Regions from separate parts of the Croceicoccus naphthovorans genome, predicted to be linked through region 1. Evidence: riboswitches for the same ligand, from Rfam matches in the RefSeq annotation. Region 1 holds a riboswitch; the other holds the start of a gene.

Region 1 (10,665 bases):
GGCACGCACGACGCGGTCCAGTCCGCTGCCGGTCAGAAAAGCATGAAGCTTCCCCGGATCAAAGGGCTGGCGGGTGCGATAGACAAAGCTCTCAATTCCATATTTCGCCATTTCGGGGGCACGGTGTTCATACCCATATAGCTCCTTGACCCAGAGCGGATGCTGTGCCGCCTTCTCCTCGTCAAAACGGCCGGTGGCCAGAAGCGCTGCCAGATCCACTTTACCATGGTCGCAGGTGATGATGCGGGCATCGGCGTTGAGACTGGCGACCAGCTTCTTGACGATGGCCAATTGTTCGGTGGAAACCGAAGAAGCCTTGTTCACCACTATGACATCGGCGAATTCGATCTGTTCCACCAGCAGGCCAACCAGGCTGCGATTGTCATCCTCGCCCAGCGATTCACCGCGATCGGCAAGGAAATCCTGGCTGGTATAGTCGGTCAGCAAATTGATGGCATCGACCACCGTCACCATCGTATCGAGCCGTGCCACATCGCCAAGGCATTGGCCCGCCTCATCACGAAAGGAGAAAGTTGAGGCGACCGGCAAGGGTTCCGAAATTCCGGTGCTCTCGATGACCAGATAGTCGAAGCGCCCAGCCTCGGCCAGACTTCGCACTTCTTGCAACAGGTCATCGCGCAAGGTGCAGCATATGCAGCCATTTGTCATCTCGACCAGCGTCTCCTCACTGCGCGATAGCGCTGCATCGCCGCCGCGCACGAGATCGGCATCGATGTTCACTTCGGACATGTCGTTGACGATCACCGCCACACGCAGTTCTTCGCGATTGCCAAGGATGTGATTGAGGACTGTTGTTTTCCCAGCCCCCAGGAAGCCAGAGAGAACGGTAACGGGCAAAGGGGCGTCGGTGGGCGCGCTAAAGTCTGGAGCGGTCATACTCATCCATCTATCTTGCGAATCATGAGATGTTGTAACATAACATTGCCATGATCAAGAATCGACAGCGTTCCTACGCTCGCTCAAGTATTACAAACCGAACGGCAAACTGGCTTGATAGCTTCGCAGTCTGTGCTTCTGCCGTGTGCATGATGCACTGCCTTGCTCTGCCCGTACTGCTGGCCGCTCTTCCGGCAATTGCAAGTCGGATCGATCCGGGTGAGAATTTCCACGTCGTCGTCCTTGTGTTTGCCGTCCCGACCAGCGCAATGGCCTTGTACGGGGGATGGCGAAGGCATCGCTCGATAGTGCCATTGGTGGTTGGCGTCCTGGGCTTGATCCTCATGACAGCCGCGATTGCGCTTCATGCCGATGAAGATTCCGAAACTGCAATTACGGTCTCAGGCAGCCTTCTGTTGGCAATGGCTCACATTGCCAATTGGCTGCATCGGCATCGTCCCCGCACCTGAAGATCAGGGAAAGTCTCACCGTAGCTCGTCGAATTGGGAAGATGAAGCCTTCCGGGTTCTCCAGGAGTGGGGTTGTCGACGCCGCTAATGCCAGTGAAGCACTTGCCATTGCCAAGACGGATGGCCCGTCCCAGGTTGCTTTGCTGAATCTTGACCTGCGCGACCGAAACGGGCTCGAGATTACCCCATAGGCGTTTCACGATTATGGCACGGTTGGGCCAAAGCGCTTGAAGACCGCGATGCCGTAATCGGGAGGGGCGGGGACTGACGGAATCCTGGGACCATGGAGCAAAGACTTGATGCGCTTTGAACGCCTCGAGGAATTAGTGAATAAAGCAGCAGCCGACCCTAAGTCCAAGGAAGCGGCAATTGTCGCTGGATTGCTCGAACTCCTCGAACCTCGTGAAGAAAGGGTTATTCGTTTGTGCTTTGGTATAGGCCGCCGGAAGCTGCGAACGCTGCAAGCGATCGGCGATGATGTAGGCGTTTGCAAATCGACTGTGGCGCGGGTTCGCGATAAAGCACTCCGCAAGATGCAGTGGCAGATCAATTCCCGTTCTGGACGGGCCAGACAATAGAAGTCACGCGCCCATCAGGATTTTTGTCGTGATAGGTAGATCGCCAAGGGTTACATGCGGTCGATATCGACACATGTGTTGCGAAGGCGGCGGGGCATTAATCCCCGAATTTCAAACAGGACGAAAGTGCGCCCAGAAGCGCCCTCGTCGAACCGCTCAGAGAAAGCATGCCCTGCTCTTGTCCACCTATGCGCAGATTGACGGCATTGACCTTCCCCGACATCGCTTCGGGCAATCCCGATGTGCGAGGATCAAGGATGTAGGTTTTCCTGGTGGTTGCACCCGCTACACCCGAAACCTCGATTGTACGGTCCGGGAACTCAAAGGTGAAAGTCAGGGAAGGCTCGCCAGCCTCGTCCGTGAGTCTGGCCATCATGACCGGGCGATCCCGAAGACATAGCGCTGTGAGCGTGTCTAGCCTGCCGACGCCATCTACCGAGGCAATCCCCGGACCGCGTCCAGACTGGCGCAGTTGCCAGATGCCTGTGGGGCTCGGATGCGATGTGCCCTTGGAAATAACAGCTTTAGCTGGCGGTGACTGGGGCCGATCGAAGCGCATTGCCACTTCACAGCTTTGAGCACCAATGCGCGGAGGCTTACAAAGCTGGCCGTGCATTGAGACGACAATTTCCCGGCCTCTCTGTTTCCATTGCTGCGCGCTGCCGCCCCAACCGACAGTAAAGCCTTCCGGTCCTGACAGCCAAACTGTGACCGGGCAACCGGCGGAGCCGCAGAAGTAACTCCAGGCATTGACGCATTCCAGCCCGGCAAGGTCGGTCACGTAATCCGTTACTTCATCGCCGTTAAGATCACCCGTCGGCGTCAGAAAACTGTCCAGCAGCTTTGGGCTGCCGCCCGCCGATCGACAGGCGGCCATGCTTTCTTGTGAGAATGTCTCGATGGCTGCGGGCGTTTCTGCAAAGGCAGGTTGAGCCACCCAAAGTCCGCCCATCAGCGGGAAGCCACCCAAGATGCCGAGCACAAGGCGTATCCAGGCCGATCCTGAATTATCGGGCTGATCGGTGAGCGTCTTCGTTTCCAAGGCGGACTCCGTTGATGGATGCGAGCTAAAGAGGTGCAGGCAATACGGCGCTCGCGATTGACGGCACAATAGTTGCCGTGAGCGCCAGCATACATACCGTCTTTCGGCGGTCAAACCGGTATCCGGGATATCTAGAACAGCATGCTTATCGCTACGCAACTGACGATTCCTACGAAGATGTTCATCGGCAACCCAATGCGCACGAAATCCATAAAGCGGTAATTGGCTGCGCCGTAGACCAGCGTATTCGTCTGATATCCGATCGGTGTCGCAAAACTGGCGCTGGCGCCAAACATGACCGCAACGACGAGTTGGCGCGGGTCCAGTTCCATTGCATGGCCAAGACCGATCGCAATGGGCGTCATGATCACGGCAACGGCGTTATTGGTCACGGTTTCGGTCAAAATGCTGGTCATCGCGTAGATTGCAATGAGCAGAACAAGGGGGGACATCGTAGCCAGGTGCGGCTGGATGGTTTCGACGATAAGATCGACTGTGCCAGCGTTTTCCAACCCCTTGCCGAAGGCCAACATGGCAAAGATCAGGATGAGCGTGTTTCCTTCGATCGATGCCCATGCCTCTTCCGGCTCGATGCATCGCGTCAGGAGGACAATGCCTACTCCGGCCAGTGCGAGGCCTTCGATAGGGAACCCCATAATGGCGGCCAGGATGACGACCCCGGCCAACGTGCCGATAGCGATGGGTGCCTTCAACCGGCGAAAGGACCGCACGGGCGCTTCTCCGACATCGGCCAGAGAGACATTGGCCTGCAAGGCTTCCGCGGCATCTCCTCCTGCCGCGATCAACAACCGGTCGCCGGCCCGCACTCGGACATTGGCAAGATCCGGGCCTGCGACATGGCGCGGGCGCGAAAGACCGAGAACACGGACCTTGAGCCGTGAAAGGAGAGGAATGTCGGCCAACCTTCGGCCGATCACTGCATGCGTCGGTGTGATGACGGCGTGAACGAGGCGCAGATCGGCTGGCCGTTCGGGGCCTGACGTGTGCAATCCGCCTCCCACGCCGAGCAAACCCGTTTTGAAGTCATAGGCTTCGGCCAGAGATGCGAGTTCGTCCGGGCTGGCGGCCACGATGATCTGGTCGCCCGCTTCAAGAATGTGCTCGTCTATACCTTTGCGTTGGATGTCCTTACCGCTCTGAATACCGAGAACCCGCACGCCCGGCCTACGGGAAAAGGCCGCTTCGCCAAGTTTGCGTCCAACAAGCGGACTATCGGCGTTAAGGACAAGATGGGAGAGGTAAGTATCGCTCTCACCGTGTTCACCCAGCCCTTGCTCTGCCCGGTCAGGAAGCAGATGTCGCCCGGTCAGGAACAGGAGGAAAAGCCCTGCGATGACCGAGACTGCGCCAACTCCCGTGATTTCGAAAATGCCGAACGGCGTCAGGCCCTGTTCCTGAGCAACGCCGTTCACGAGCAAGTTGGTGGATGTGCCGATCAGGGTCAGCGTACCGCCAAGAATGGAAATGTAGGACAGCGGTATAAGCAGCCGTGTCGAGGCAATTCCCAGGACCCGCGCCAGACGCTGAACGATCGGGATCATGACGATGACGACCGGCGTGTTGTTCATGAATGCCGACGCCAGCAGCGTGCCGCCGCCAATTTCGGCAACGGCCAGTTTCGGTTTGCGCAAGGTCCTGCGAATGACCCAGCCTGATATTTCCTCGAGCGCTCCCGTTCGCAGCAGAGCACCGGTCAGAACGAACATGGCGCCGATGGTAATCGGCGCAGAGTTGCCGAACACGCCGAGCAACTCTCCGACCGGGAGGAAGCCGAAAAGCATCATCAGGACCGCGCCGACAATTGCGATGACGACCGGAGGGCGGCGCTCCAGTGCAAAGGCGATGAAAAGGCCGATCAGAAAGAGAAGGCCTATCTCGGCCCCGAAACGGGCAACCGTCTGAAAGAATTGTGCAGGCATGGCACGAACTTATGCCGATCCACAGGCAAGCGGGCCAGAAGTTTTGGTCTACATCTGCTCGATGATTGATCTGTCGCCGCGAAAAGTCACGTTTGCATCATACATTGCGTTCGCACGGCTTCATGGCTAACGACGCGCTCGTCATCTGGGGAGTAGCCAGCCGCCGCAGGGCGGGCCTGCACGTCAACATACTTGGCCGAGAGGTCATGGTGTGCAGGGAACGAAGCTTCGTTCGGGCGAGACCAATGACACCGCGCTTTCGTCCGGCCGGGCGGAAGGGGTGGTGTCATTGCAGTCTTGAACGCCCGGCCCGGAGAATATGTCATGGAAGCTTTTCTGACCTCCACCGCTGTGGTCGCCCTGGCCGAAATCGGCGACAAGACGATGTTGCTCGCCATTGTGCTCGCAACACGGTTTCACAAGCCGTTATCGATCATTTTCGGTATCCTGTTCGCGACGTTTGCTAACCACGCCTTTGCGGCCTTCGTTGGCAATTCGGTCGCAGGCGTTCTGGACGGGCAGTGGTTCCGCTATGCGGTGGGCGCCAGTTTCATCATCATGGCAGCCTGGACGCTGGTACCAGACAAGCTTGACGATGATGAAGCCAAGCCCTCACGTTATGGCGCATTTCTGACCACTCTGGTTGCCTTCTTTATCGTGGAGATGGGTGACAAGACACAAATCGCGACGATTGCGCTGGGAGCGCAGTTCAACAGTGTTCTTCTGGTCACGGCAGGAACAACGCTGGGGATGATGATCGCGAACGTGCCTGCGGTCTATCTCGGCGACAGGCTTGTCGAGCGCGTACCCCTGAAATTCGTTCGCACGGTGGCGGCTATCTTGCTGCTCGGCATTGGGGCGTGGGTGATTTACGAAACCGCGATGAGTTGAGTATGACTGCCATATAGGATAGGGAGCTATCCTATATGGCACATATGCAAACAGACAGGACAAGGCTGCTGGCCCGTGTCCACCGGATTACGGGTCAGATGGCTGCGATCGAACGAGCAATCGACGATGATGCGGCATGTGCCGATGTTCTGCATCAGGTTGCCGGTGCGCGCGGTGCGATCAACGGCCTGATGAACGAACTCATTGAAGAGCATTTGCGCGAACATGTCGCCCGTCCCGATCTGGATGCTGAAGCGCGCCAGGCAGGGATGGATGAATTGGTGGCGGTTATCCGCCGCTATGCGAAATAGAAGTCGCGAGATGGCCAGTCCTGATCTTGAGATCTCGCAGCTTGCGCATGAGCATGTGTTCCTGGGTGCAAATCACGATGCGAACACCCGGCGCACCCTTTGGGTGGTGGTCCTGACTGGTGCCATGATGGTGGTGGAGATCCTCGCCGGAACGATCTTCAACTCTATGGCGCTGCTCGCCGATGGTTTCCATATGGCGACCCATGCAGGCGCCCTGGGTATCGCTGCGCTGGCCTATGTCTTCGCGAAGCGGCATGCGAGGAATCCCCGTTTTACGTTCGGCACGGGCAAGGTCGGTGATCTGGCGGGCTTTGCATCGGCATTGGTGCTTGCGCTGATCGCGCTGGGCATTGGCGTTGAATCGTTTTCGCGACTGCTCGAGCCCAGACCCGTTGCCTTTCTGCAAGCCACTGTCGTGGCCGTCATCGGGCTGGCGGTGAATATCGCCAGCGCTCTGTTGCTCGGTGCTGGCCATGAGCACGGACACGGACATCATCACGGTCATGCCCATGATCATGGAAACCACCACCATCATGACAACAATCTGAGATCGGCCTACGTCCATGTTCTCGCCGATGCGCTGACATCGGTTCTTGCCATTGCAGCCTTGCTGGGTGGTCGATATCTGGGTTGGGTCTGGCTGGACCCGGTCATGGGCATCGTCGGCAGTATCGTCATTGCCGTCTGGTCATGGAACCTACTGCGCGATACTGCCGCGGTCCTGCTCGACACCGGCAACCCCGATATCGAGCAGGAGGTCAGGCTTGAAGTCGAAGGCCCGGGTGACACCCTGATTACGGACCTTCATGTCTGGCGTCTGGGTCCCGATGCTCATGCGGCGATTGTCAGCGTGACGGGAGTCGCAGACACCGAGACCGTGCGCGCGCGGTTAATCCGCATTCACGAGCTGTCCCATCTCACGGTCGAGAGGCGCTAACGCGAACCGATCAGTACTTGGCGCGCACCGATGCCAAGACTGACCCTTTCGTTGATGGCATAGTCCACGCGAAGCGCAGCTGAAATGTGTCCGTCAAGATCGTAATAGATGGGGGTGTCACCACTAGCAGTTGCCGCGTCGACCGTTGGCCGATCAGAAGCGAATTCCAGGCTGAGCAGGATTGTGAGGGCTGGCACCGGCTTCCACGATAGCCAGACAAAACCTTTGTAATCAGGCACGTCGGTCAGTCGAAATTCCCTGATGAAACCGCCAGGTGGAATCTGTCCGATGCTGAATCTTCGATCGATATAGCTGTAGTTGCCCCCCTTTGCAGATTTGGGCGGATATTCCTTTTTTCGAGATCAGGACAAGTCGGCAGATGAGAAATGCCAATAGGTAGTGGCGCTGTCGCCATGGATTCAGGTTACTTCTCGGCAATGCCTGCATAGCCCAAGGATTTCGATGACGGTGCGCCCGGGGGAGAAATCTGTTTGCGCCAACGCATCCTTGACGGCGGGGCCTATGAGTTGTGAGCTGACTGGCTGCACGATTTCACACTCGGTGCATACCGATACCGCTGCACACTGAGCCGACAGGGCAACGTAAGCATTCAGGGTCTCGATACGCTTTACGCATCGACGTTGCGCCAGCCTCTCGATGGTTCTGTAAACCTGCGCGGGCGTAATCCTGGTGGGTGCTGCATCGGCAATCTCGTACGCGCTCAAAGAGCGCCCGCCAGTTTCCTTCAGGACGGCAAGGACAACTTCTTCCAGGTGCTCGGACGTTCGTTTGGCCATCTCAAGTCAACATCCCGCTTGCCTTCAAAAAATAATGTTATGATATATTGTCTCATTTAAGGCAAGGCGTTATCAAGCCGCCCAATGACGGTGCGTGTGGACGCGCGCCGTTCCTGAATTTTGGAAGGAATGACTATGAAACCTTTTGGCCTGCTTGCTGGCTCTTCAGTAATTGCCGCAATGACAATCGCGATGCCCGCGTTGGCCGAAGAGGCGAACGAAAGTGATCGACAAGGCCAGCACAGCCGCCCGGACCGCGAGATCATTGTGACGGCCCACCCGCTTTCGCTGACATCGGATGAAACTGCGACGCCCGTCATCAGTCTTGAAGGTGATGATCTTGTCCACCGGGCCCAGTCGACGCTCGGAGACACGCTCGCCGGAATGCCTGGGATCAATGTCGACAATTTTGGTGGTGGAGCGGGGCGTCCGGTGATCCGGGGGCAGACATCCCCGCGCGTTCAATCATTGAGCGACGGGTCCAATATCCAGGACGCATCCGCCATCTCGCCTGATCACGCTGTCACGACCGAGCCCTTGCTGCTTTCAGGAATAGAGGTTTTGCGTGGTCCGTCGGCGCTGATCTATGGCGGCAGCGCCATCGGCGGTGCCGTGAACCTACTGGATGAAAAGGTTCCGACGAATCTGCCGGAGGGCGGCATAACGGGCGCGGTCGAAGGGCGCTACGGCACATCCGACAACGAACAGACAGGCGTTGGCGGCATCACGGCAAGCATTGGCCAATTCGCACTTCGCCTTGAAGGCGTAAGGCGCCAGACGGATGATTACGAGGTTCCGGGCAAGTTCGGCGAGGCGCAAGTGGATGGATCATGGGCGGACACGTCCACCATCACTGTCGGTGGCTCGTGGATCAGTGATAACGGCTATGTCGGCCTTGCCTATACCCGCCAGCACAATGACTATGGTTTGCCTGGTCACAACCATGCGTATGAAGACTGTCATCCTCACGGAGGGGAAATCCACTGCGGTACCCATGACGAGGAAGACGACCACGAGCATGACCATGAAGAAGAGGGTCATGAAGATGCGGTCTTCACGAAATTGCGTAGCGAACGGGTGGATTTTCGCGGTGAGTACCGCGACATTTCTCGCGTGATCGAAAGGGTGCGGTTTCGTGCAGCCTTTACAGATTACAGTCACAGCGAGATCGAAGAAGGCGATGTCGCCACGACCTTCACCAACAAGGCGCACGACATGCGGTTTGAACTGACTCATGCACGATTGGGCGGATTGCGTGGAACGTTCGGCGTGCAACACAGTCACACCAACTTCAAGGCGATTGGCGAGGAGCAGTTTCTCCCGCCCAGCAAGACCGACAATACCGCCCTGTTCCTGATGGAATCCTTCAACGCTGGACCGCTTCGGTTCGAGCTCGCTGCGCGACATGAATGGCAGACGATCAAGATCAATGACGGTCGCAAGACCACGCACCGCCCTTTCTCGGTCTCTGGTGCGGCGATCTGGGACATTGATGGAGATTATTCGGTCGCTCTGTCGATCGCGCGTTCGCAGCGTGCACCGAACGTACAGGAACTTTTTGCCAATACCGGTGCGCCATGGCGCGGTATCCATCTTGCAACCAACACCTGGGAGATTGGCACTCCCACACTTGGCAAGGAAACCGGGAAGTCGGTGGACCTCACAGTGCGCAAGACCGCGGGTGACACCACTTTCACACTCGGCCTCTACCATCAGGATTATGACAATTACATTTTCGCCCAGACACTCGATCAGTTCGAGGATTTTCGCCTCATCCGGTACATGGCCGGCGATGCCCGGTTTACAGGCATTGACGGGGATATTCGTCATCAGGTGACGCCCAATGTCGGTCTCGCAGTTTTTGGAGACTATGTCCGCGCCAAATTGAAGGATGGCGGTGGCAATCTGCCTCGCATCCCCGCTGGCCGCCTTGGTGGCCGGGTTGATGGAGTGTTTGGTCCGCTCTACGGCGATGTGGAACTTTATCAGGTGTTCGAACAGGGCAGGATCGCGTCATTCGAAACGCGCACGTCCGGCTACACCATGATCAACGCTACCTTGGCCTACAGCTTCGACATTGGCGAAAGAGCGAATGCCGAACTGTTCCTGCGAGGCACGAATCTGGCGAACGAGCTGGCCTACAACCACGCTTCGTTCATCAAAGATGCTGCCCCTCTACGTGGTCGCAGCTTGTTGATTGGTCTCAGGGCAGGGTTCTGAATTGTTGTGCGAACAGAAAGAAGCCTGTCGCCAGCATTTAAAGATGCGCGGTTTGCGGCCAAACGCCGGACCATAATTTCGTTATTTGCAATCAATTTTATACCTAACACCCATTGTCACGGCATCTGGATTGATCTTCGAGAGATGCGGACGTAGGTGAGCGCTCACCTCCAGAATGTCATCAAGGCATTGATTAAAAACACTTAATGAGGAATGCATAGATGCGTAAATTTGCGATCGGCCTATTGGCCGCCTGTTCCGTCACGTCTGTTGCACACGCAGAAACGTTTTCCGGCCCGTTTGTCGGAGTTTCGGTCAGTCGGGATGCCTACGAAGTAAAGGCCGAAGATCTCGACCTCGGCGGTGCTGTCATTTCGGCCGACGGTATCAGCGGTAATGGCTTTGCTGGCGGCATCTATGCCGGGTACGATTACCTGATCGGCAGCAATGTGTTCTTCGGTGTTGAAGCGAATGCGAACCTCTCGGGTGCCAGCATGTTGGTTGCCTATGACGATGGTTTCGATGAATTCGGCGCCAAGATCAAGGCGAAGGAAGGTTTTGGCCTGAGTGGTCGCCTTGGCT
Region 2 (10,665 bases), 300 kb from region 1:
GACCTTTACGTCGACACGTGGAAGGCTCTGATCGAACTGCGCGAAGATGGCCGGGTCAAGTCGATCGGCGTGTCGAACTTCCTGCCCGAACATATCGATCGCCTGATCGAGGAAACCGGCGTGACGCCCACGGTCAACCAGATCGAGCTGCACCCTTATTTTCAGCAGCGCGAGGCGCGGGATTATCACCGCAAGCACAACATAATCACTCAGGCATGGAGCCCGCTGGGTCGGGGCGCTTTGCTCGACGATCCGGTGATCAAGAGCATTGCCGAAGAAATGGAAACGACGCCCGCCGCCGTGATTCTGCGTTGGCACCTGCAGAGCGGCACCGCGCCGATCCCCAAGACCAGCTCACCCGATCGTATGCGTGAGAATGCTTCGGCGCTTCAGGTCTTCCTGAACCGCGACCAGATGGGCCGGATCGACGCGCTGGACCGCAAGGACGGGCGTATCGGGCCCGACCCCGTCAAACTGGGCAACGAAGAAACCGCGGCCTGATCAGGCCAGCGCGCTCGGCTCTGCCCCGTTCAAGACGTGGGTGCAGCCCAGCGCGCGCGGATCATCGCCTTCGCCAAGCGCGGCCAGCGTCTGCCACCCGATAGTGCGCAGGCGGGCCGCCGCATCGCGATCGTGGCCCAGCGGCAGGAACAGACGATCTGATTTGCCGCTGCCCGCACCCAGCGCGATCAGCGGATCGGGATAAAGCGAAAAGCCGGTCGCAACCTCATCGTGGCCGGCTTCGCTCGTAATGCGATAAGTGCCGCCACGGCCCAACGCGCCGCGCACGCCCTTTGCATAGATCGTGAAGCCGAACCACGACTGGTATTCGAAACCGTGCCGTTCTGTCGGGTCGAGCGTGACCCGCGCGCTGTCGCCAACACTGGCCGCAATCTGGCGCAAGGCGTCGATGCGGCTTTTCAGCGCGCCGCCCGCGTCGATGGCGGCAAACTTCTCGATGGCAGTCTCAAACGGCCCGGTGGCGTAGAGCAATGGCAAGTAGGCATCGCCGCCCACTGCGCTCAGCCCGCCCGCATCCTTCGCATCCAGTTCACGGCGCACCGCCGGAATAGCGTCGGGTGCCAATGGCATGGCGCTGGCCGCCAACGTATCGACCAGATCGGGCAGCGTGAAATCGACCGAAATCTCGCCCGCGCCAGCAGCGCGCAAGGCGGCGATGGCAACGGCGACACTTTCGCTGGCGGCGGCGACGGTATCGCTCCCGATCACTTCGGCACCAACCTGCAGGCGCTCCCGCTCCGGCTCCAGACCTTCACCCTTCAGCAACAGGACTTGCCCGGCGTAGGACAGGCGCAGCGGGCGCGGCGCGTCCTTCAGGGTGGTTGCGGCGATGCGCCCGACCTGCACTGTCATGTCGCAGCGCATGGCCAGCGTGCGCAGGCTGGCCGGATCGACGAAGCGGGCCATGCGCTTGCGCTGCGTACCCGCCATGCGGCTGGCCAGCGAGCGTTCGAACTCCACCATCGGCGGCTGGACGGGGTCATAGCCATGCCCCGCCAGAGCATCGGTCATCGCGCGGGTCACACGCATGGCTTCGGCCGCCAGCGGCGGCATGCGGTCTGACAGCCCTTCGGGCAGCAGGTCTGGATCGGCGTCTTCAAACATCGCGGCCCGCCTAGAATGCAAAACGGGGAGAGGCAAGCTTGCCCCTCCCCGCTTGGGTTTCTTGTAGGGGTCAGACCCAGATCAGAACGAAAGCGCCTTGACCGTCTTCACACCCTTCGCATCGCACAGCGTCTTCAGCACTGCCTCTGGAATCGCCTGATCGACCGAGAGCAGCAGCACCGCCTCGCCACCGGCGGTACGGCGACCAAGGTGGAACGTGCCGATGTTGATGCCCGCTTCGCCAAGGATCGACCCGACGCGACCAATGAAGCCCGGCGCATCCTCGTTCACGATGTAGAGCATGTGCCCGTCGAGATCGGCCTCGATCCCGATGCCGAAGATGTCGACAAGGCGCGGCTGGCTCTTGCCGAACAGGGTGCCGGCAACAGACTTCTCGCCCTGCTCGGTATCGACCTTGATGCGGATCAGAGTGTTGTACGCGCCGTCCCGCTCGTTGCGGATCTCACGCACTTCCATGCCGCGTTCCTTGGCAAGGAACGGCGCGTTGACCATGTTCACCGTGTCCGAATAGCGGCGCATCAGGCCCGACAGGACCGCACCGGTAATCGGCTTGATGTTGAGCGTGGCGGCGTGACCTTCGACCTCGATCCCGATGCGGGTCAGGTTGCCGTGCGCCAGCTGGCCGACAAGGCTGCCCAGCTTTTCGGCCAGCGCCATGTACGGCTTCAGCTTCGGCGCTTCCTCAGCCGACAGCGACGGCATGTTGAGCGCGTTGGTGACGCCGCCGTTGACGAGGTAATCCGACAGCTGTTCGGCCACCTGCAACGCGACGTTGACCTGCGCCTCGGTCGTCGAAGCACCAAGGTGCGGGGTGCAGATGAAGTTCGGCGCGCCGAACAGGACGTTGTCCTTGGCCGGTTCCTTCTCGAACACGTCAAGCGCCGCGCCCGCGACATGGCCGCTATCCAACAGTTCGCGCAGCGCCGCCTCGTCGATCAAGCCGCCGCGCGCGCAGTTGACGATGCGTACGCCCTTCTTGGTTTTGGCAAGATTTTCCTTCGACAGGATGTTCTTGGTCTCTGCCGTCAGCGGCGTGTGTAGCGTGATGAAATCGGCGCGTGACAAAAGGCCGTCCAACTCAACCTTTTCGACGCCCATTTCCACGGCGCGTTCGGCCGACAGGAACGGGTCGAAAGCAACGACCTTCATCTTCAGGCCCAGCGCGCGGCTGGCGACGATCGAGCCAATGTTACCCGCGCCGATCAGGCCCAGCGTCTTGCCGGTAACTTCAACGCCCATAAAGCCGTTTTTTGGCCACAGGCCCTGCTGCGTCTGGGTGTTTGCGTCAGGAATCTGGCGGGCCAGCGCGAACATCATCGCGATGGCGTGCTCGGCCGTCGTGATCGAGTTGCCGAAAGGCGTGTTCATCACCACCACGCCCTTGGACGAGGCGTAGGGGATGTCGACGTTATCCACGCCGATCCCGGCGCGGCCGATGACCTTCAGGTTGGTTGCCGCGTCGAGGACTTCCTTGGTGACCTTGGTCGACGACCGGATCGCGAGGCCGTCATATTCGCCGATACGGGCGATCAGCTGTTCGGGCGTCTCGCCGGTGATAACATCGACGTCGCAGCCGTTTTCTTCGAAGATACGGGCGGCATTGGGGTCCATCTTGTCGGAAATGAGGACTTTGGGTTTGGTCATGATAACCTCGGAGAATTAAGCACCGTTCGGGCTGAGCCTGTCGAAGCCCGCTGCGGTAAGTGCGCGCCCTTCGACACGCTCTGGGCGAGCGGGAAAGGGATCAGGCCGAAAGCTGGGCATAAGCCCAGTCAAGCCACGGGCCGAGCGCCTCGATATCCGCCGTGTTCACGGTCGCGCCGCACCAGATGCGCAGGCCAGCCGGGGCATCGCGATAACCCGCAATGTCATAGGCAGCGCCTTCGTCTTCCAGCAGCTTGGCAAACTTCTTGATGAAGTCCGCGTCCGCGCCTTCGACGGTCAGGCAGACCGAGGTGTTCGAACGGATCGAAGCATCGGTGACGAGATGGCCAAGCCATTCACGCTCTTCCACGATCTTGTTCAACGCGGCGGCGTTGGCGTCGGCACGGGCGCGCATCGCGTCTGCGCCGCCAAGGCTCTTACCCCATTCCAGCGCGAGGATCGCGTCCTCGACCGCCAGCATCGACGGGGTGTTGATCGTTTCGCCCTTGAACACGCCTTCGACCAGCTTGCCGCTCTTGGTCAGGCGGAAGACTTTCGGCAGCGGCCACGCAGGCGTATAGCTTTCGAGGCGTTCGACGGCGCGCGGGCCAAGAATCAGCACACCGTGCGCGCCTTCACCGCCCAGAACCTTCTGCCAAGAGAAGGTGGCAACGTCGATCTTGGTCCAGTCGATCTTCTGCGCGAAGACCGCGCTGGTGGCGTCGGCAAAGGACAGGCCTTCACGGTCGGCGGCGATCCAGTCGGCGTTCGGCACGCGAGCGCCCGAGGTGGTGCCGTTCCAGGTAAAGAGAACGTCGTTCGACCATTCGACCTGCGAGAGGTCGGGAATTTCACCATAAGGCGCTTCCATCACGGTCGGATCGAGTTTGAGCTGTTTGACCGCATCAGTCACCCAGCCAGAACCGAAGCTTTCCCACGCCAGCGTCGTAACCGGGCGCGCGCCCAGCATCGTCCACATCGCCATTTCGAAAGCGCCGGTGTCCGAGCCCGGCACGATGCCGATGCGGTGCGTCTCGGGCAGCTCCAGCAGTTCGCGCATCAGGTCGATGCAGTACTGCAGACGTGCCTTGCCGATCTTGGAACGGTGCGAGCGCCCAAGCGAAGCGGTGTCGAGCTTTTCGGGAGTCCAAACCGGGGGCTTGGCGCAGGGACCGGACGAGAAATAGGGACGCTCCGGCAGCGTCGGCTTTGTATCAGTCATTTAAGACTCTCCTTACAGAGAGCACGCGCGGCGTTGGGACCGCGTGGCCCGTCGGCCGCTCTAGAGATGGTGCGCGTGCTGTCAATCGACCAATTGGGTGCAATGCAGCAACGTGCGGTAAAGTCTGCGAAATTTGCGCTGGATATCGCGCCGTCCGACTTGGCCGGGGCGCTTTGGGCTCATAGAATCGCATGTATGTCGAACCGATCGCAGCGTTTCACGTTCCTCCATCCGGCCCGTCGCGGCACCGTTGCGGCAGGTCTGGCCGCGTTGCTGCTGGCGGGCTGCGCTTCGGACAGGCCGACCACTTCGCCGGGGGCAACGAACCGCCCGGCGGTCACTACGCAAGCCGCGCAAATCTGCCGCCGCGAACTGGCCGAACAGGGTGCCGATTTCGTGCCATTGGACGACCTGCTGACCGGTGGCGGCTGTTCCAGCACAAATGCGGTCGCGCTCTACCACCTGACCGGCGATGCCAGCCGAATTGCTGTCACGAACGCCAACCGCATCGCCTGCCCCCTGTCGCAGACGGTGGCGGCGTGGGCGCGCTATGGCGTCGACCGCGCGGCAAAGCAGATGCTGGGCAGCGGGCTGGCGAAGGTCGAGACGTTCGGATCCTATTCATGCCGCAACGTCGCCGGATCGTCGCGCCGTTCGGCCCATTCGAATGCCAATGCGCTGGACGTTTCCGGCTTTGTACTGGCCGATGGTCGCCAGATCACGGTGAAGGACGATTGGAATGGCGGGACCGAGGCGGAGCGCCGCTTTTTACGCGTGGTTCAGGCCAGCGCCTGCAAGCGGTTCGGCACCGTCCTAGGCCCCGAATACAACGCCGCGCACGAGGATCACTTCCACGTCGAACTGGGCGAAGGCAGCTTCTGTCGCTGAGGCGGGGCGGACCCGCAGAGGCCGTCCCGCACCCGTTACTCAGCCGTCGCGATCAGACAGCCGCGCGTATTCCACGCAAGAATGAACATCGCTTGCGGATCGCCCGCCGCGGCCTTGCCCAATTGCATCCCATAGTAGCGCTTGTCCGCCACGCCCGCCTGAAACGCCGCCATCGGATCGCCCAGCCGCTTTTCTAGCCGCTTGGCCCAGGCGCTCAGTTCCTTTTTCGCCGCCGACGGGTTCATCTGGGCGGGCATAGCCGCCACCAGATCCGCATCGAAGCTGCCTTCCGAATAGGCCTTGTCCAGCATCAGCCATGTCGACCCGCAGTCCGCCTCTTCGGAATCGGTTTGCGGCGTGGTGATGTTGCCGTTGTCGCCATAGGCCCACCCTGCGGCGGCGGCCTCTTCGACCAGGACCGGGATATCCTGCGCCGCGGCGGGAGCGGCCAGTGACAAGGCCGCGATCGACGCGATGGCTCCAGCGATCTTCTTCATGCGAATCCTCCGATTGGCTGCGGCGCGGATGGCACCGATCAGCAGTTTGGGTTGTTGGGAATTCTGCTCATCACGCAGTTGACGTGATGATAGCGTTGGCGCGTCTGGCTCGCGATTTCCGAGGCAGATGGCATCGGCGACGGAGTAAAAGTACCGCTTGAAGACGCGCGATAGGCCGACGAGCCGCGTGAATAGGCCGATTGCCACCGCGCCGCCGCCATTCCAGGTGCGTTCGTATCGCCACCGAACCGGCCCTCCAGACCCGTTCCCCGGGAGCGCATCTCGCGGTTTGCCGCCTCGAATACATCGCCGCTGGGGAACCACAGCGCGGTAACGTAAAGGTGGTTGGTGGGCACCGATCCCATCCGGCGCTTACCCGCAATATACCTGATCGCTTCGGCAAGATGGTTCTTCGACTGATATACATAGATCGCGGCATGGGTCGCTGCGGCGTAATCGCCTGCCTCAAGCGCCCCTAGAAATCCCGATTTCGCCTCTTGCTGCTGCGCCAGGTATCTCTTCATCTTTTCCGCCTCTGCGGCATGGCGGCACCCTGCCTGCGATCCCAAGCGACAGGCATCGGCATAACGGCCTGCCGCCCTCGTCCAGTTTTCTGAACGCTGGGCCTCGGCGCCAAGGCGCAGGCAGGATGCACCTTCGCCCGCGGTGCAATTCATTTCGGCATACGTCAGCGATCGCGCCGCGTCCGCGCCCTCCAGCGAACTGTCGCCATAAAGCATCTCTGCCAACAGGCACGAATTGACCGAGCGTCCGCTTTTGCATCCCGTCTCTGCCATCGTGCGCGCCAAGGCCAGATTGGTCACGCCGCTGAAGCGGTCGCCAAATCCGTTGGCAACGATGAACGCGCCCTTCTCGCACGCCTGCGCGCTGCCTTGCGTGCAGCGATCATTATACAGGAACGCCAGCCGCCGGATATCGCGCGCATTTCCACCGGGCCGGCTGAAAAAATCCAGTGCCGCTTCGCAGGAATCATCGGATCGGAATTCGCAGGCGCGGGCGTGGAAATTGGCCGCAATGCGCATATCGGGGTTCAGCCCCGGCCCGCCGTGCGTATAGATGCGCGCCGCTTCCTCGCAGCTTTCGCGATCCTTGAAAGAACAGACGATCCGCCACGCCTGCGCCATGCTGGCGGCATCGGTTTTCTCGACACCGGCGACGGCCATTGCCTTGGCGCGTTTCTGGCAGGCGTAGTAGTCGTTGTTGACCACATCCATACAGCCCGGCACCGCAAAATTGTCCGCAACGGTCTGCGGGGTCGCCGGTGCACCGATGGCCAAGCTTGCGAAAAAAATGGCCAGCAGGCCGGTCAGCACGTGGGTAAATCGCATCGATGGTCCCTCCACCAACGCTTGTTTCCCAGTCGGTTGCGCCATGCAATCGGGCAAATCCGACAATGTTTGTTAGTTCGATTGCAAAGGCGATTTGCATTGCGAACCCGCCTCCGCTAACCGCCATTTCGTCATCCGGGGAGTAGCCACCCGCGCCAATTCGCGCGGGCCCGCCGTCGACATACTGGGCCGAGAGGCTCCGGCGCGTGGGGAATGAATTCCGGCGAGACTGCGTGACACCGAAACCTCTTGTCCGGCCGGGCGGGGGTGCGGTGTTGCCCATGTCTGCAAGGAAGCCCGGCCCGGAGAATACGATGGAAGCGCTGTTCACCTCCACTGCCGTCGTCGCCCTGGCAGAGATCGGCGACAAGACGATGCTGCTGGCCATGTTATTGGCCGCACGGTTTCGCCAGCCTGTGTCGATTGCTTTCGGCATCCTGTTCGCGACGATCGCCAACCACTTCCTTGCGGCGCTGCTGGGCGTGCAGGCGGCGGCTTGGTTCGACAGCGACCTGTTCCGCTATCTGGTTGCCGCCGGGTTCGTCGTGATGGGTCTGTGGACGCTGATCCCAGACAAGTTCGAGGAGGATGACCAGCCCAAGTCGCGTGGCGGCGCGTTTCTGACGACGCTGATCGCGTTCTTCATCGTGGAGATCGGCGACAAGACGCAGATTGCGACCGTGGCGCTGGGCGCGCGGTTTGCCGATACGCTGATGGTGACGACCGGAACGACCATTGGCATGATGCTGGCCAATGCGCCGGTGCTGTGGCTGGGCGACAAATTGGCGGATCGGTTGCCGCTGGCAAAGATCCGTATGGCGGCGGCATTGCTGTTCGTGGTGCTGGGCCTGTGGCTGGTGGCGGAGACTGCCGGACTTCTGGGTTAAGGCGTTCAAACCCATCGCGGCCGGGGCACCCGGCCGCGACGGGCTTTCCCAGGGATCAGTGCAGCCATTCCCCCATCGAAGCTTCCAGCCGAAGGCGAACCGCCTCTGCCGCGTGACGCGCGCCGATCTTGTCCATCATGTTGCCGCGATGGATTTCCACGGTGCGCGGGCTGATATCCAACTCGCGGGCGATGGCCTTGTTCGACAGGCCCTGCGCCAGATGGTCCAGTACCTCGCGCTCTCGCCCCGAAAGCATCGCGATACGCGTACGGGCATCCAGAGCGCGGCGACGGTGTTCGGCTTGCGTCGCGGCTTCTTTCGCAACGCGGTTGATCGCCTCTGCCAGTGCGTCGCCGGGAATCGGGTGGGACAGATAGTCGAACGCGCCTGCGCGCATCGCGGTGACGACATCGTCGATATCCGGGTGCGACGCCATCGCGATGATCGGCAGCCACGCGCCGCGCTTTGACATGATATCCATCAACCCCGCGATACCGCCCGCCGCGTGATCGTCGTCCGCCAACACGATCCCGTGGCGCGGCAGATGCGCCGCCAGTTCGTGGATGTCGTCATAGACCTCGGCATGATGGCCAAGTTCGAACACGGCGCGGGCGAACTGGGCCCGGTTGCGCGCATCGGTATCGACGATGTGGATGATTGTTCGCTGTTCCATGACCGGAACTCTGCCCGGATCAATACGTGGAACGCCATTAAGGACGATACCGATATGGATCGTTCCAGACCGTTAACCAACTGGAATCGCGAACTTCTGCGCGGAACTACAACCCGAAACGGACCTAATGGCCCGGCGCGTCAACCATTCACCGATCAACCAAGCGTGGTAATCACGCCTCGGGGTCGTCGATCTCGTCCAGATTGTACGATGGCAGAGACTGGAAGGCGTTGCGCAAGGCTTCGCTCCACCCGGTGGAAATGTCCTGAAAGAACTTGTCGCTGGCATGGATGCGCCGTTCGTGCAGCGGCTCGAACCTATCGCGTTCAATCACCAGCAGGTCCAGTGGCATGCCGACTGACAGGTTCGCCGCCAATGTCGAATCCATCGACACCATCAGCAGCTTTACGCCTTCCTCGAAACTCATGTTCCTGTTGTAGGCGCGGATGATGATCGGGCGGCCGTACTTGGTTTCACCGATCTGGAAAAAGGGCGTGTCCACCGACGCCTCGATGAAATTGCCTTCGGGATAGATCAGGAACAGGCGCGGCTCCATCCCTGCGATCTGTCCGGCAAGGATGATAGAGGCGGTGAATTTCGGCCCGCCCGACATATGGTCGTTCGATTCCTGACGCTTGCGGATCGTTTCGGCCAGCAGGTTGCCGACCATCGTCGCGACCTGAAACATCGTCGGCGCACGCAGGATCGACGGTTCGCGGTCTTCGGGTGCCTTGGTCCGCTCTTCCAGCAGGCTGATCACCGACTGCGTCGTGGCCAGGTTGCCCGCCGTCATCAACGTGATGATGCGCTCCCCCGGAACCGACCAGTGGTGCATCTTGCGAAAGACGGAAATGTTGTCGACGCCCGAATTGGTGCGGGTGTCGCTCATCAACACCAGCCCTTTTTCGAGCATCATGCCCACGCAATACGTCAAAGAACTCTTTCCTTCATGGCCTTGGCCCTATCCGCCACGGCATCGCGCGTGCCGGAATAGGGCCGTATCCCGTTTCGCACGCCCCCGCGCAAGATTTCGCGATTATTGATCCGCAGTTTGCTGCGCAACCTCAAGCTCCACGCTCAGCCGGTCGCTGTGGCTGCCAAAGCTGATGCCGGTGATTGGCGCAGCCTCGGCATAATCGCACCCGGTCGCCACGCGGACATAGCGGGCGTCGGGGCTGATCCCGTTGGAAATATCGAAGCCGACCCAGCCCAGCCCGCCGATATGCGCCTCTGCCCATGCGTGTCCCGCCTCTTGCGAGACGCGGTCGTCCATCATCAGATAGCCGGAGACATAGCGCGCCGGAACGCCCAGCTGCCGCGCACAGCCAATGAAGATATGCGCATGGTCCTGACACACGCCGTGTCCTGCCCCCATCGCCTCTTCCGCCGTCGTATCGCTGTCGGTCCGGCCGGTTTCATAGGTCACGGCATCGAGCACACGGGCCGAGAGTTCGTGCATGGTGTCCAGCGGATTTTGCTCTGCCGACAATCCTTGCACCAAAGCGCGCATACCCGCGCCCGGCTTGGTCAGCTTCGTCTGGCTGGCGAAATGCCATAGCGGCAAATGCCCCGCATGCCGCCCAATGACACCGCCGTTGTCATTGGTGTCGATGATGCCCTTGCACTCGATCTCTACTTTCTGCACGCCGGGTTCGACCGCCACCAATGTGGTCAAGTTGCAGTTGTGATCTTCGTATTCCAGCTCTCTGGCGGCGCCGGTCAGCTCCATCTTCCATTCAGCGATGGACTGCCCACTCGTGCTCTTCGGGGTCAGCCGCAGACGTTGCAAGGCATGAACGACCGGATCTTCAAAGTCGTAGCGTGTGCGGTGCGTGATGGCGAGGCGCATGGTACGGCT

The links. Region 1 has a riboswitch for manganese ahead of AB433_RS02565 (TMEM165/GDT1 family protein). Riboswitches for the same ligand answer to the same signal wherever they lie in the genome.
Region 2: linked by a shared signal. The riboswitch ahead of AB433_RS04115 (TMEM165/GDT1 family protein) and the one ahead of AB433_RS02565 (TMEM165/GDT1 family protein) in region 1 are both predicted to bind manganese.

Annotation. Positions count from the first base shown of each region.
Region 1 covers NZ_CP011770.1:506,302-516,966, forward strand. The annotation lists gene AB433_RS02545 (GTP-binding protein) at 1-897, opposite strand, end outside; gene AB433_RS02550 (MerC domain-containing protein) at 948-1,367, shown strand; gene AB433_RS19815 (sigma factor-like helix-turn-helix DNA-binding protein) at 1,667-1,945, shown strand; gene AB433_RS20320 (hypothetical protein) at 2,043-2,987, opposite strand; gene AB433_RS02560 (SLC13 family permease) at 3,119-4,927, opposite strand; yybP-ykoY riboswitch at 5,062-5,234, shown strand; gene AB433_RS02565 (TMEM165/GDT1 family protein) at 5,252-5,818, shown strand; gene AB433_RS02570 (metal/formaldehyde-sensitive transcriptional repressor) at 5,854-6,129, shown strand; gene dmeF (CDF family Co(II)/Ni(II) efflux transporter DmeF) at 6,140-7,066, shown strand; gene AB433_RS02580 (hypothetical protein) at 7,063-7,305, opposite strand; gene AB433_RS19305 (hypothetical protein) at 7,486-7,863, opposite strand; gene AB433_RS02590 (TonB-dependent receptor domain-containing protein) at 7,999-10,083, shown strand; gene AB433_RS02595 (outer membrane protein) at 10,305-10,665, shown strand, end outside.
Region 2 covers NZ_CP011770.1:809,864-820,528, reverse strand. The annotation lists gene AB433_RS04150 (aldo/keto reductase) at 1-501, shown strand, start outside; gene AB433_RS04145 (ATP phosphoribosyltransferase regulatory subunit) at 502-1,626, opposite strand; gene serA (phosphoglycerate dehydrogenase) at 1,708-3,291, opposite strand; gene AB433_RS04135 (phosphoserine transaminase) at 3,392-4,513, opposite strand; gene AB433_RS04130 (extensin-like domain-containing protein) at 4,709-5,401, shown strand; gene AB433_RS04125 (hypothetical protein) at 5,437-5,898, opposite strand; gene AB433_RS04120 (hypothetical protein) at 5,937-7,247, opposite strand; yybP-ykoY riboswitch at 7,372-7,534, shown strand; gene AB433_RS04115 (TMEM165/GDT1 family protein) at 7,562-8,134, shown strand; gene AB433_RS04110 (response regulator transcription factor) at 8,190-8,807, opposite strand; gene AB433_RS04105 (proteasome-type protease) at 8,980-9,741, opposite strand; gene AB433_RS04100 (transglutaminase family protein) at 9,844-10,656, opposite strand.